DNA from 3 places in the Clostridium sp. HBUAS56017 genome. Region 2 is predicted to be linked to each of the others. Evidence: riboswitches for the same ligand, from Rfam matches in the RefSeq annotation. Region 2 holds a riboswitch; each other region holds the start of a gene.
The links. Region 2 has a riboswitch for S-adenosylmethionine ahead of FAY47_RS12300 (PLP-dependent aspartate aminotransferase family protein). Riboswitches for the same ligand answer to the same signal wherever they lie in the genome.
Positions count from the first base shown of each region.

Region 1: it holds a riboswitch for S-adenosylmethionine, as region 2 does, so the genes downstream of both, FAY47_RS17065 (methionine ABC transporter ATP-binding protein) here and FAY47_RS12300 (PLP-dependent aspartate aminotransferase family protein) in region 2, are expected to answer to the same signal.
Region 3: it holds a riboswitch for S-adenosylmethionine, as region 2 does, so the genes downstream of both, metF (methylenetetrahydrofolate reductase [NAD(P)H]) here and FAY47_RS12300 (PLP-dependent aspartate aminotransferase family protein) in region 2, are expected to answer to the same signal.

Region 1 covers NZ_SULK01000025.1:17,114-20,397, forward strand. Annotated here, with positions in the region: gene FAY47_RS17050 (cysteine desulfurase family protein) at 1-293, opposite strand, end outside; gene thiE (thiamine phosphate synthase) at 519-1,160, shown strand; gene FAY47_RS21245 (methyl-accepting chemotaxis protein) at 1,254-1,679, shown strand; SAM riboswitch class I at 2,008-2,132, shown strand; gene FAY47_RS17065 (methionine ABC transporter ATP-binding protein) at 2,223-3,185, shown strand; gene FAY47_RS17070 (methionine ABC transporter permease) at 3,187-3,284, shown strand, end outside.
Region 2 covers NZ_SULK01000013.1:65,653-68,936, forward strand. Annotated here, with positions in the region: gene FAY47_RS12290 (ABC transporter ATP-binding protein) at 1-1,468, shown strand, start outside; gene FAY47_RS12295 (GIY-YIG nuclease family protein) at 1,483-1,746, shown strand; SAM riboswitch class I at 1,786-1,889, shown strand; gene FAY47_RS12300 (PLP-dependent aspartate aminotransferase family protein) at 1,984-3,129, shown strand; gene FAY47_RS12305 (aminotransferase class I/II-fold pyridoxal phosphate-dependent enzyme) at 3,132-3,284, shown strand, end outside.
Region 3 covers NZ_SULK01000008.1:65,831-69,114, forward strand. Annotated here, with positions in the region: gene FAY47_RS08730 (cation:proton antiporter) at 1-484, opposite strand, end outside; sodium ion sensor (DUF1646 type) at 528-578, opposite strand; gene FAY47_RS08735 (MraY family glycosyltransferase) at 764-1,714, shown strand; SAM riboswitch class I at 1,770-1,878, shown strand; gene metF (methylenetetrahydrofolate reductase [NAD(P)H]) at 1,951-2,832, shown strand; gene FAY47_RS08745 (S-ribosylhomocysteine lyase) at 2,850-3,284, shown strand, end outside.

The DNA.
Region 1 (3,284 bases), on a different contig from region 2:
ATAGAACTATGCTCAAAATTAGTAGTAATTACATGAAGATCTTTCTTTGCTAGTCCTTTTAGGATAAAGTTATTTCCTTCACTTCCACCTGATGTGAAATAAATTTCATCTTTAGAACAATTTATAGTTTTTGCAATTTCCTCTCTACATTCATTTATTTTTTTATCACATTCCATACCAAGCTTATGAAGAGATGAAGCATTAGCATAGAAGTTATTCATACTGTCACAGATAGCGTTAATTACTTCGCTTGAAGGCTTAGTTGTTGCTGCATTATCTAAATAAATATTCATAGTTAGCACCTCCTGAAAATTTATTACTTATATTTCATATAAACATACTTAGTATAATGTAAATATAACATTATTTCAAATATAAAAAATAATACCACTTTATACTATGGTCATGAAAGAGTTGATTAGCTATAATAGTATACAAGAGAATTGTAAGTTTTTATACAGCAATTAGGAATTTTTATTGATAATTTATATAAGAGTTTTAGAAAAGGGGAAAAATAAATGGACAAATCAGTTATTGATTATTCACTTTATCTAGTTACAGATAGATCTGTATTAAAAGGAAGAAATTTGAGTAAAGCAGTTGAAGAGAGTATCCTTGGAGGAGTGACTTTAGTTCAACTTAGAGAAAAAGAAATATCTTCATTAGATTTTTATAAAATAGCTAAGGAAATTAAGGTTGTAACCGATAAATATAATATACCATTAATAATAAATGATAGACTGGATATAGCTCAAACTATTGATGCTTCAGGGGTTCATTTAGGACAAAGTGATATACCTTGCAAAGTAGCTAGAGAAATTTTAGGTAAAGATAAATTAGTAGGGGTATCAGCACATAATTTGGATGAAGCATTAAAGGCTCAAGCAGATGGGGCAGATTATATTGGCTGTGGTGCTGCATTTGCTACAAGTACGAAAGAAGATACTGTTAAGGTTACATATGATTCATTAAAAGAAATTAAAAGTAAGTTATGTATTCCGGTAGTTGCAATTGGAGGAATAAATGACAAGAATGTTAATGAATTAAGTGGGTCAGGAATAGATGGAATAGCCGTGGTGTCAGCGATTTTACAAAAGCAAAATATACGAAATACTACAAAAGAATTGAAAAGTATTTTGAATGCTAATTTAGGTAGATAGTATGAAATCAATAATAGAATATTGGTTTTAGTATTTTAATGGTATATAATAATAATTAGGTTGGGAATCTATAGGAAAGAGGAGTAGGATATCATGGAACAAATGGAATCAATAAGTAAGTCTATTGAAAAAATTAGTAAAGAAATTGATGAAATGAAGAGTACAGCAGAAAGTCTTTATGGCAAAGTAGACAGTATGAAGGATATGGTGAATAGTTTTAAAAATTCTTCACAAGAAATAGTGGGAATTGCATCTCAAACTAATATGCTTTCTTTAAATGCATCTATTGAAGCTGCTAGAGCTGGAGAAGCTGGAAAAGGATTTGCAGTAGTTGCAACAGAAGTTAAGAAGTTATCTGATATGAGTAGTAAGGTGGCTGAATCAACAGTTAAAGATCAAAATGAAATGCTTAAGATGATAGTTGATATTTATAAGGTTGCAGATATTGTAAATGAAAAGAGTGAAAGTTTAAGAGAAGCAATTGATAATATACAAAAAGCTGTAGAAAATAATAATTAGTTTATAAAATTGGCTTAATGGAAAGTTGTATTGATTAGGGATATTTCTGATTAATGCAACTTTTTTTATGTGAAATTATACAAAATACTACGATAAAAGTTTTTAATTTTCTTATAAAGAAAATAGTTTAATCAAACTAACATGATAAATGTATCTATAGAGGCAGCTAGGGTTGGAGAAGCAAGAAGAGGAAACAGCAAAACAAGAAGAGATTGCTTCAATTGCTGCTTGTCTTGTTAAAAATTCATAAAAAGATATTGACAAATTGCAATTAAGATAATATTATAAATAACATGAAGCAATTGCTCAGAAAATTTAATACAACGATATCTTATCAAGAGTGGTGGAGGGACTGGCCCTTTGAAGCCCAGCAACCAATATAATAGTTCATTTACTATTTTACTATGGTGCTAAATCCTGCGGTAAATTTTTTAAATTACTGAAAGATGAGAGAATAATATTTTAGTGTTTATTATTGCGCTAGAGATTTATTCTCTAGCGCATTTATTTTTTATCTTACATTCATAGAGGAGGAGACAATTAGTGATTGAAATTAAAAATGTAAGTAAGAGTTTTGGGGATGTAGAAGTTTTACAAGATATTTCAATAAGCATAAATGAAGGGGAAATTTACGGTATTATCGGGCATAGTGGGGCAGGAAAATCAACTTTGCTTAGATGCATAAATGGTCTTGAGTCATATGATAATGGATCTGTAATTGTGATGGGGAAAGAAGTTTCTAAGCTTAATAATAATGAACTTAGAGAATTTAGAAAAGACTTAGGTATGATATTCCAAAACTTTAATTTACTAAAAAGAAAAACAGTATATCAAAATATTGCTCTTCCACTTGAAGTTTGGGGCTACAGTAAGAAAAAAATAGATGAGAGAGTAATGGAACTGTTAAGATTAGTTGGGCTAGAAGAAAAGATTAACAGTAAACCTGCATCTCTAAGTGGGGGACAAAAACAAAGAGTTGCTATAGCAAGAGCTTTAGCACTTGAACCAAAAGTACTTTTATGTGATGAAGCAACATCGGCATTAGATCCAAAGATAACAAAGGATATATTATCTTTGCTATTAAAGATTAATAAAGAACTTGGAATTACCATAGTTATGGTTACACATCAAATGGAAGTAGTAAAAGAAGTATGTGAAAAAGTAGCATTAATCGAAGGGGGCAAAATTAAAATAGAAGGAAGATCAGATGAGTTATTCTTAAAACCAGGACTATCTCTAAAGAAGTTCTTAGGAGAAGAAGAGGAGGAAACTCTACCTGATACAGGAGTTAATATAAAGTTATTCTTCCCAGCAGATTGTTCTGAAAATACAATAATCACAAGAATGGCTAGAGAAACAAATGTAGATTTTTCAGTAGTTTGGGGCAAACTAGAAAAGTTTAGAAGTAATGTTCTTGGTAGCTTAGTAATAAATGTAGAAGAAAAGGACAAGAACCTAGTTATGAATTATTTAAAAGATAAAAATATAGAATGGGAGGTAATATAGTATGTGGGAATTACTTTGGCCAGCAATACAACAAACTTTAGTAATGGTTGTTCCATCAACTATATTAGCAGTGATAATTGGTTTTATACCAGCTATTAT
Region 2 (3,284 bases):
TAACCTAAGAAAAGAACTTGCTGAAAAGATAAATAGAATGCCACTTAAATATTTTGATACAAGAACTCATGGAGAAGTTTTATCAAGAGTTACAAATGATATAGATACAGTGAGTCAAAATTTAAATCAAAGTATGACTCAAATGATTACATCTGTTGCTATGATTATTGGAGTATTAGCAATGATGTTATCAATAAGTATACCTATGACTATTGCGGCTTTATTAATACTACCTATTTCGATGGGGTTAATAGGCGCAGTTGTTAAGAAATCACAAAAGTACTTTAAATCTCAACAAGAATATTTAGGACATGTAAATGGTCAGGTTGAAGAAGTATACGGTGGACATAATATAGTAAAAGCATTTAATGGTGAAGAAGAAGCTGTAAAAGAATTTGATAAATATAATAACACATTATATGATTCAGCTTGGAAGTCACAATTCTTATCAGGTATGATGATGCCTATAATGACTTTTGTGGGTAATATTGGATATGTAATGATATCAATACTAGGTGGATGGCTTGCTATTCAAAAAGCAATTGAAGTTGGAGATATATTATCATTTGTTCAATATGTAAGGAGCTTTACTCAACCTATAGCGCAAGTAGCACAAATTGCTAACTTAATGCAATCAACAGCAGCTGCAGCTGAAAGAGTATTTGAATTTATAGCTGAAGAGGAAGAAGAACAAACTGTTCCAAATCCAGTATCTCCAAACGGCCTTGAAGGTAGAGTTGACTTTAAAGATGTTCACTTTGGATATAATCCAGATAAGACAATAATAAATGACTTTACTGCTAATATTAAGCCAGGGCAAAAGGTTGCGATAGTTGGGCCTACAGGTGCAGGTAAGACTACAATAGTTAAGCTTTTAATGAGATTCTATGATATAAATAGTGGGGATATATTAATAGATGGCAATAGTATAATGAACTTTAATCGTGGTGAATTAAGAGAGCTTTTTGGGATGGTGCTTCAAGACACATGGTTATTCAATGGAAGTATTAGAGAGAATATAAGATATGGTAAGTTAAATGCAACAGATGAAGAAGTTATAAAAGCAGCTAAAGCAGCTCATGTTCATCACTTTGTTAAAACATTACCTGATGGATATGATATGGAATTAAATGAAGAAGCTAGTAATGTATCTCAAGGACAAAAACAATTATTAACTATAGCTCGTGCAATACTTGCAGATCCTAAGATATTAATATTAGATGAAGCAACAAGTTCAGTAGATACAAGAACAGAAGTATTGATACAAAAAGCTATGGATAATCTTATGGAAGGAAGAACAAGCTTCGTAATTGCTCATAGATTATCAACCATCCGTGATGCTGATTTAATTCTTGTTATGAAAGATGGAGATATAATAGAGCAAGGAAATCATGAGGAGTTATTATCTGCTGGTGGATTCTATTGTGATCTTTATAATTCTCAATTTGAAAATTCAGAGATAGCTTAATATATATTAGTGGTATGAATTATGTTTATATTTTGTTATGTGGAGATGGATCTCTTTATACTGGATGGACAAATAATTTAGAAAAAAGATTCAAAGATCATTGTAATTCTAAAGGGGCCAAATACACTAGGGGTAGAGGCCCTCTAAAGATTGTTTATTTTGAAACTTTTGAGGATAAAGTAGATGCGATGAAGCGAGAATATGCTATTAAAAAGCTTAGAAGAGAAGAAAAGGATAATTTGATTAAAAATTTCAAAGAACATGTTGACATTGATTAGGAAAGATGTATAATTATATGTAATTAAATAAATAAGTTTATCTTATTAAGAGTGGTGGAGGGACTGGCCCTTTGAAGCCCAGCAACCTGTAATTATTTATTACGTGGTGCTAAATCCTGCAGGTTTATCCTGACAGATAAGAGGAATTAGTAGTCTCATTATGACTATATATTTGACTAACAATAGTCGCTTCTTATATAAAGAAGCGGCTTTTTTTATTTTGAAAGGGGGCTAATTATGAATTTGAATTTTGAAACAACAGTAGTAAGAGGTGCATCAGGAGGGGATAGGCATACTGGGGCAATAAGTTTTCCTATTTATCAAAGTGCAACCTTCAAGCATCCTGCATTAAATGAAAGTACAGGATATGATTATTCAAGACTTCAAAATCCAACTGTAGAAGAATTAGAAAAGACTGTAGCTTTATTAGAAAATGGAAGGTATGGGTTGGCGTTTGCAACAGGTTTAGCAGCTATAAACTGTATTGTGCATCTTTTTAAAGCTGGGGATCATTTAGTTATTTCAGAAGATCTATATGGAGGTACATTTAGACTTTTTGGAAGTATTTACAAGGAGCTTGGTATAGAATCAACGTTTGTAGATACTAGAGATTTTTTAGCAGTGAAAGATGCTATTAAGGAAAATACTAAAGGGATATTTATAGAAACTCCATCTAATCCATCGCTAAGAGTTACAGACATAAGAGGCATTGGAAGGATAGCTAAGGAGAAGGACTTGATATTTATCGTTGATAATACTTTTCTTACTCCTTATTATCAAAAACCATTAGATCTTGGAGCTGATTTAGTTATTCATAGTGGAACGAAATATTTGGGAGGACACAATGATGTTTTAGCTGGATTAATAGTTGCAAAGGATGATAGATTTATTGAAAGATTAAGATATATTAATATGTCTACAGGAGCAACAATAGGGCCTTTTGAAGCTTGGTTAGTTTTAAGAGGAATAAAGACGCTGCACATACGTTTAGAGAAGTCAGAAGAAAGCGCTATAGTTATTGCTAACTGGTTAAAAGAACAAGATGAAGTTTCGGATGTATATTATACAGGATTGGAAGAACATGAGGGATATGAAGTGAATAAATCTCAAAGTACAGGATTTGGTACAACTTTATCCTTTAGAGTTAAAGATAAAAAACTTGTAGAAAAAATATTAAAAAGAGTTAAGGTTGTATCTTTTGCAGAAAGCTTAGGGGGGGTAGACACACTTATAACGTATCCATTTACTCAAACCCATAGTGAAATACCAGATGATCTTAGAAAAAGACTTGGGGTAGATGAATATTTACTGAGATTATCTGTTGGTATTGAAAATATTAAAGATATATTAGATGATTTAAAACAAGCAATAAAGGGGGAATAGAAATGAGGATAGGGACAAAATTAATTCATTCAGAAGGAAGTATAGATAAAAATACAGGAGCTTTAAGTACACCGATATATCAAGCATCAACATTTCATCAATTTGATATAGATAACTTTGGAAAATATGATTATTCAAGATCAGGGAATCCGACT
Region 3 (3,284 bases), on a different contig from region 2:
TAAGTATAAGGCCTAAAATATCGTCTATTACCGCTGCTCCCAGGATATTTATACCTGCTTTCGTATTAAGTTTACCAAGCTCTTTAAGAGTTTCTACTGTTATGCTTACACTTGTGGCAGTTAATATAACTCCTATAAATATATTTTCTAATAAGTTATCAAAAAATAAAGATGCACCTAAAGTTCCTAGAAAAAGAGGAAGTAGTATACCTGCTATTGCAATTATAAATGAAGATAAGCCAGCTTCTTTTAATTCTTTTACATTGGTCTCAAGTCCTGCAAGAAACATAAGGATGATAACTCCAAGGTTTGAAAGAAGTTTAATATTATCATCGTAATGTATAAGGTTTAATACAACAGGACCTAGTATTACGCCTGCAATTAAGGCACCCAAAACTTCAGGCATTTTTAATTTTTTACTTATTATACCTCCTAATTTTGTAAATATAAGAATTAAGACAATACTCAGTAAAGTTTTTTCCATAATACACCTCCATTAAAATAAAAAAAGGCAGAAAGTCCCTAAGGACTTCCCACCCTGAAAGTCAGATTATCTTGAATCAAAAAAATGTTCAACCGTAAAATAAAAATATAATGTTTTGCTACTAAAATCTTCTTTTGATATAATAACATATTTGTAGATGTTTTGCCAATATAGATGCATTTTAATATTTTTGTAATTGCTAAAAAAAGTCGATAATAGTATAATTCATATAGGACAATAAAAGAAAAAGGACAGATAAGTTTAAGGAGTAGATTTAATATGCAATATTTAATAACGCTGATAAGTACTTTCTTAATTGTTTTCTTAATTACTCCACCTATAATGAAGGTGGCTCATAAATTGGAATTTACAGATAAGCCAACTGAGCGAAAAAAGCATAGAGGACCAATACCACTTTGTGGTGGACTTGGGATTTATATAGGTTTTTTTATAGTATATTTTTTAACAATTAATGATGATAGACATGAAGAACTATGGATATTTATTTCAGCAACATTAATATTTTTAATTGGTGTAGTAGATGATTATTTTAAAACTAAAGGGAGAGAATTTCCTATATATCCAAGATTAATAATTCAGGTTTTAGCTGCAGTTTTAGTATTTAAAGCTGGTATAGTTTTTGAGGGATTTAGAAATCCATTTTCAGGGGAATATATATTGCTATCGAGAACTATACAATTTTTATTAACTATTACATGGATATTTGGCGTTACTACGGTAATAAATTGGTCAGATGGTATGGATGGATTAGCAGGAGGAATATCATTAATTTCTTCGGTTACATTCTTTTTTGCTGCAATAATACTTGGACAAGGAGTATCAGCTCAATTTTCAATTATACTGGCAGGAGCAATTTTAGGATTCTTAGTTTACAATAGGCATCCAGCAAGAATATTTATGGGGGATTCTGGTGCTAATCTTATAGGGTTTCTATTAAGTATTATAGCTATTGATGGTGCTTTTAAGCAAGCTACTGTTTTAAGTTTGTTTTTGCCAATATTGGCATTGGCAGTTCCTATATTTGACAATTTATTTGTCATATTTAAAAGATTCCGTGAAGGAAAACCTGTATATCAAGCTGATAGAAGTCAAATGCATTTTAGACTAGAGGAAAGAGGACTTAGTATAAATCAAATAGTTACACTTATACTAGCAATAAGTTTTATATGCAGTGGATTATCTATATTGCTACTGTTGATAAAAAAATAATTATATTTACAAAAGTGTATAAATAGTATATTATAATAACTATAAATTAATATTTATCTTATCATGAGAGGTGGAGGGACTGGCCCAGTGAAACCCGGCAACCAATATATATGTAATATGTGTATGATGGTGCTAAATCCTGCAGCAAAGCTGAAAGATAAGGGTTATTATAGTGTAGAAATTTATTATACCTAAAGGATAACCTTTAGGTATTTTTTATTAAAGGGGGCATTTATATGAAGATAGGCGAAATATTTGAAAATAAAAAAACTGTTTTTTCTTTTGAAATATTTCCTCCTAAAACGACATCATCGGTTGAGACTATTTATAGAACATTAGAAGAGTTAAAGGGATTGAATCCAGACTATATTAGTGTTACATATGGTGCTGGAGGAAGTATAACTGATAATAAAACGATAGAATTATCTTCATTGGTAAAGAATAAATATGGTATAGAAGCTGTAGCGCATTTAACTTGTATTAATTCATCTAAAGAAGATATAGAGTACTATTTAAATTCCCTGAAGAATAATAATATCGAAAATGTACTTGCATTAAGAGGAGATATACCAGCTGATGGACAAATGAAGGGAGAATTTAAATATGCTTCAGAAATTATTAAAAACATTAACAAATACAATGATTTTAATATTGCAGCAGCTTGTTATCCAGAAGGGCATATTGAAAATAAAGGTATGCTAAAAGAAATTGAAAATATGAAGAGAAAAGAAGAAGCTGGGGCCGCTTATTTTATTTCTCAGTTATTTTTTGATAATAACTTATATTATGATTTTCTTAATAAAGTAAAAGCTGCAAATATAAAAATACCAATTGAAGCTGGAATTATGCCAGTTACAAATAAAAAGCAAATAGAGAGAATGGTTTCATTAAGTGGAGCATCACTCCCAAAGAAGTTCACTAAAATCATGGATAAATATGAATATAATCCAGAAGCTTTAAGAGAGGCTGGAATAGCATACGCAGTAGAGCAAATCGTAGATCTTATATCTACTGGAGTTGATGGAATACATCTATATGTTATGAATAATTCATATTTAGCCAAAAAGATTAGTGGAAGTATTGAAACTATTTTAGCTACAGAAAATAAAGTTTATTAAGATAGGAGAATGTAAAAATGGAAAAAGTAGAAAGTTTTGAATTAGATCACAGAAAGGTAAAAGCACCTTATATAAGAAAGTGTTGTTTATTAGATGGACCAAAAGGGGACAAAGTTACAAAATTTGATTTAAGATTCCTTCAACCTAATAAAGAAGCTTTTGGAACAGCAGCCATGCATGGACTTGAACATTTATTAGCACATGAACTTAGAGGAAGATTAGATGGAATAATTGATTTATCTCCAATGGGATGTAGAACAGGATTCTATTTAAGTATATGGGGAGATAGGGAGGCTGCTGAAATTAAAGAAGCATTAGAAAGTTCTTTAAAGGAAGTTTTAAAGGCTAAAGAGATTCCAGCAGCAAATGATATACAATGTGGAAATTACAGAGATTTATCACTATTTGGAGCTAAGGAATATGTAAAAGAAGCATTAGATAGAGGTTTTTCT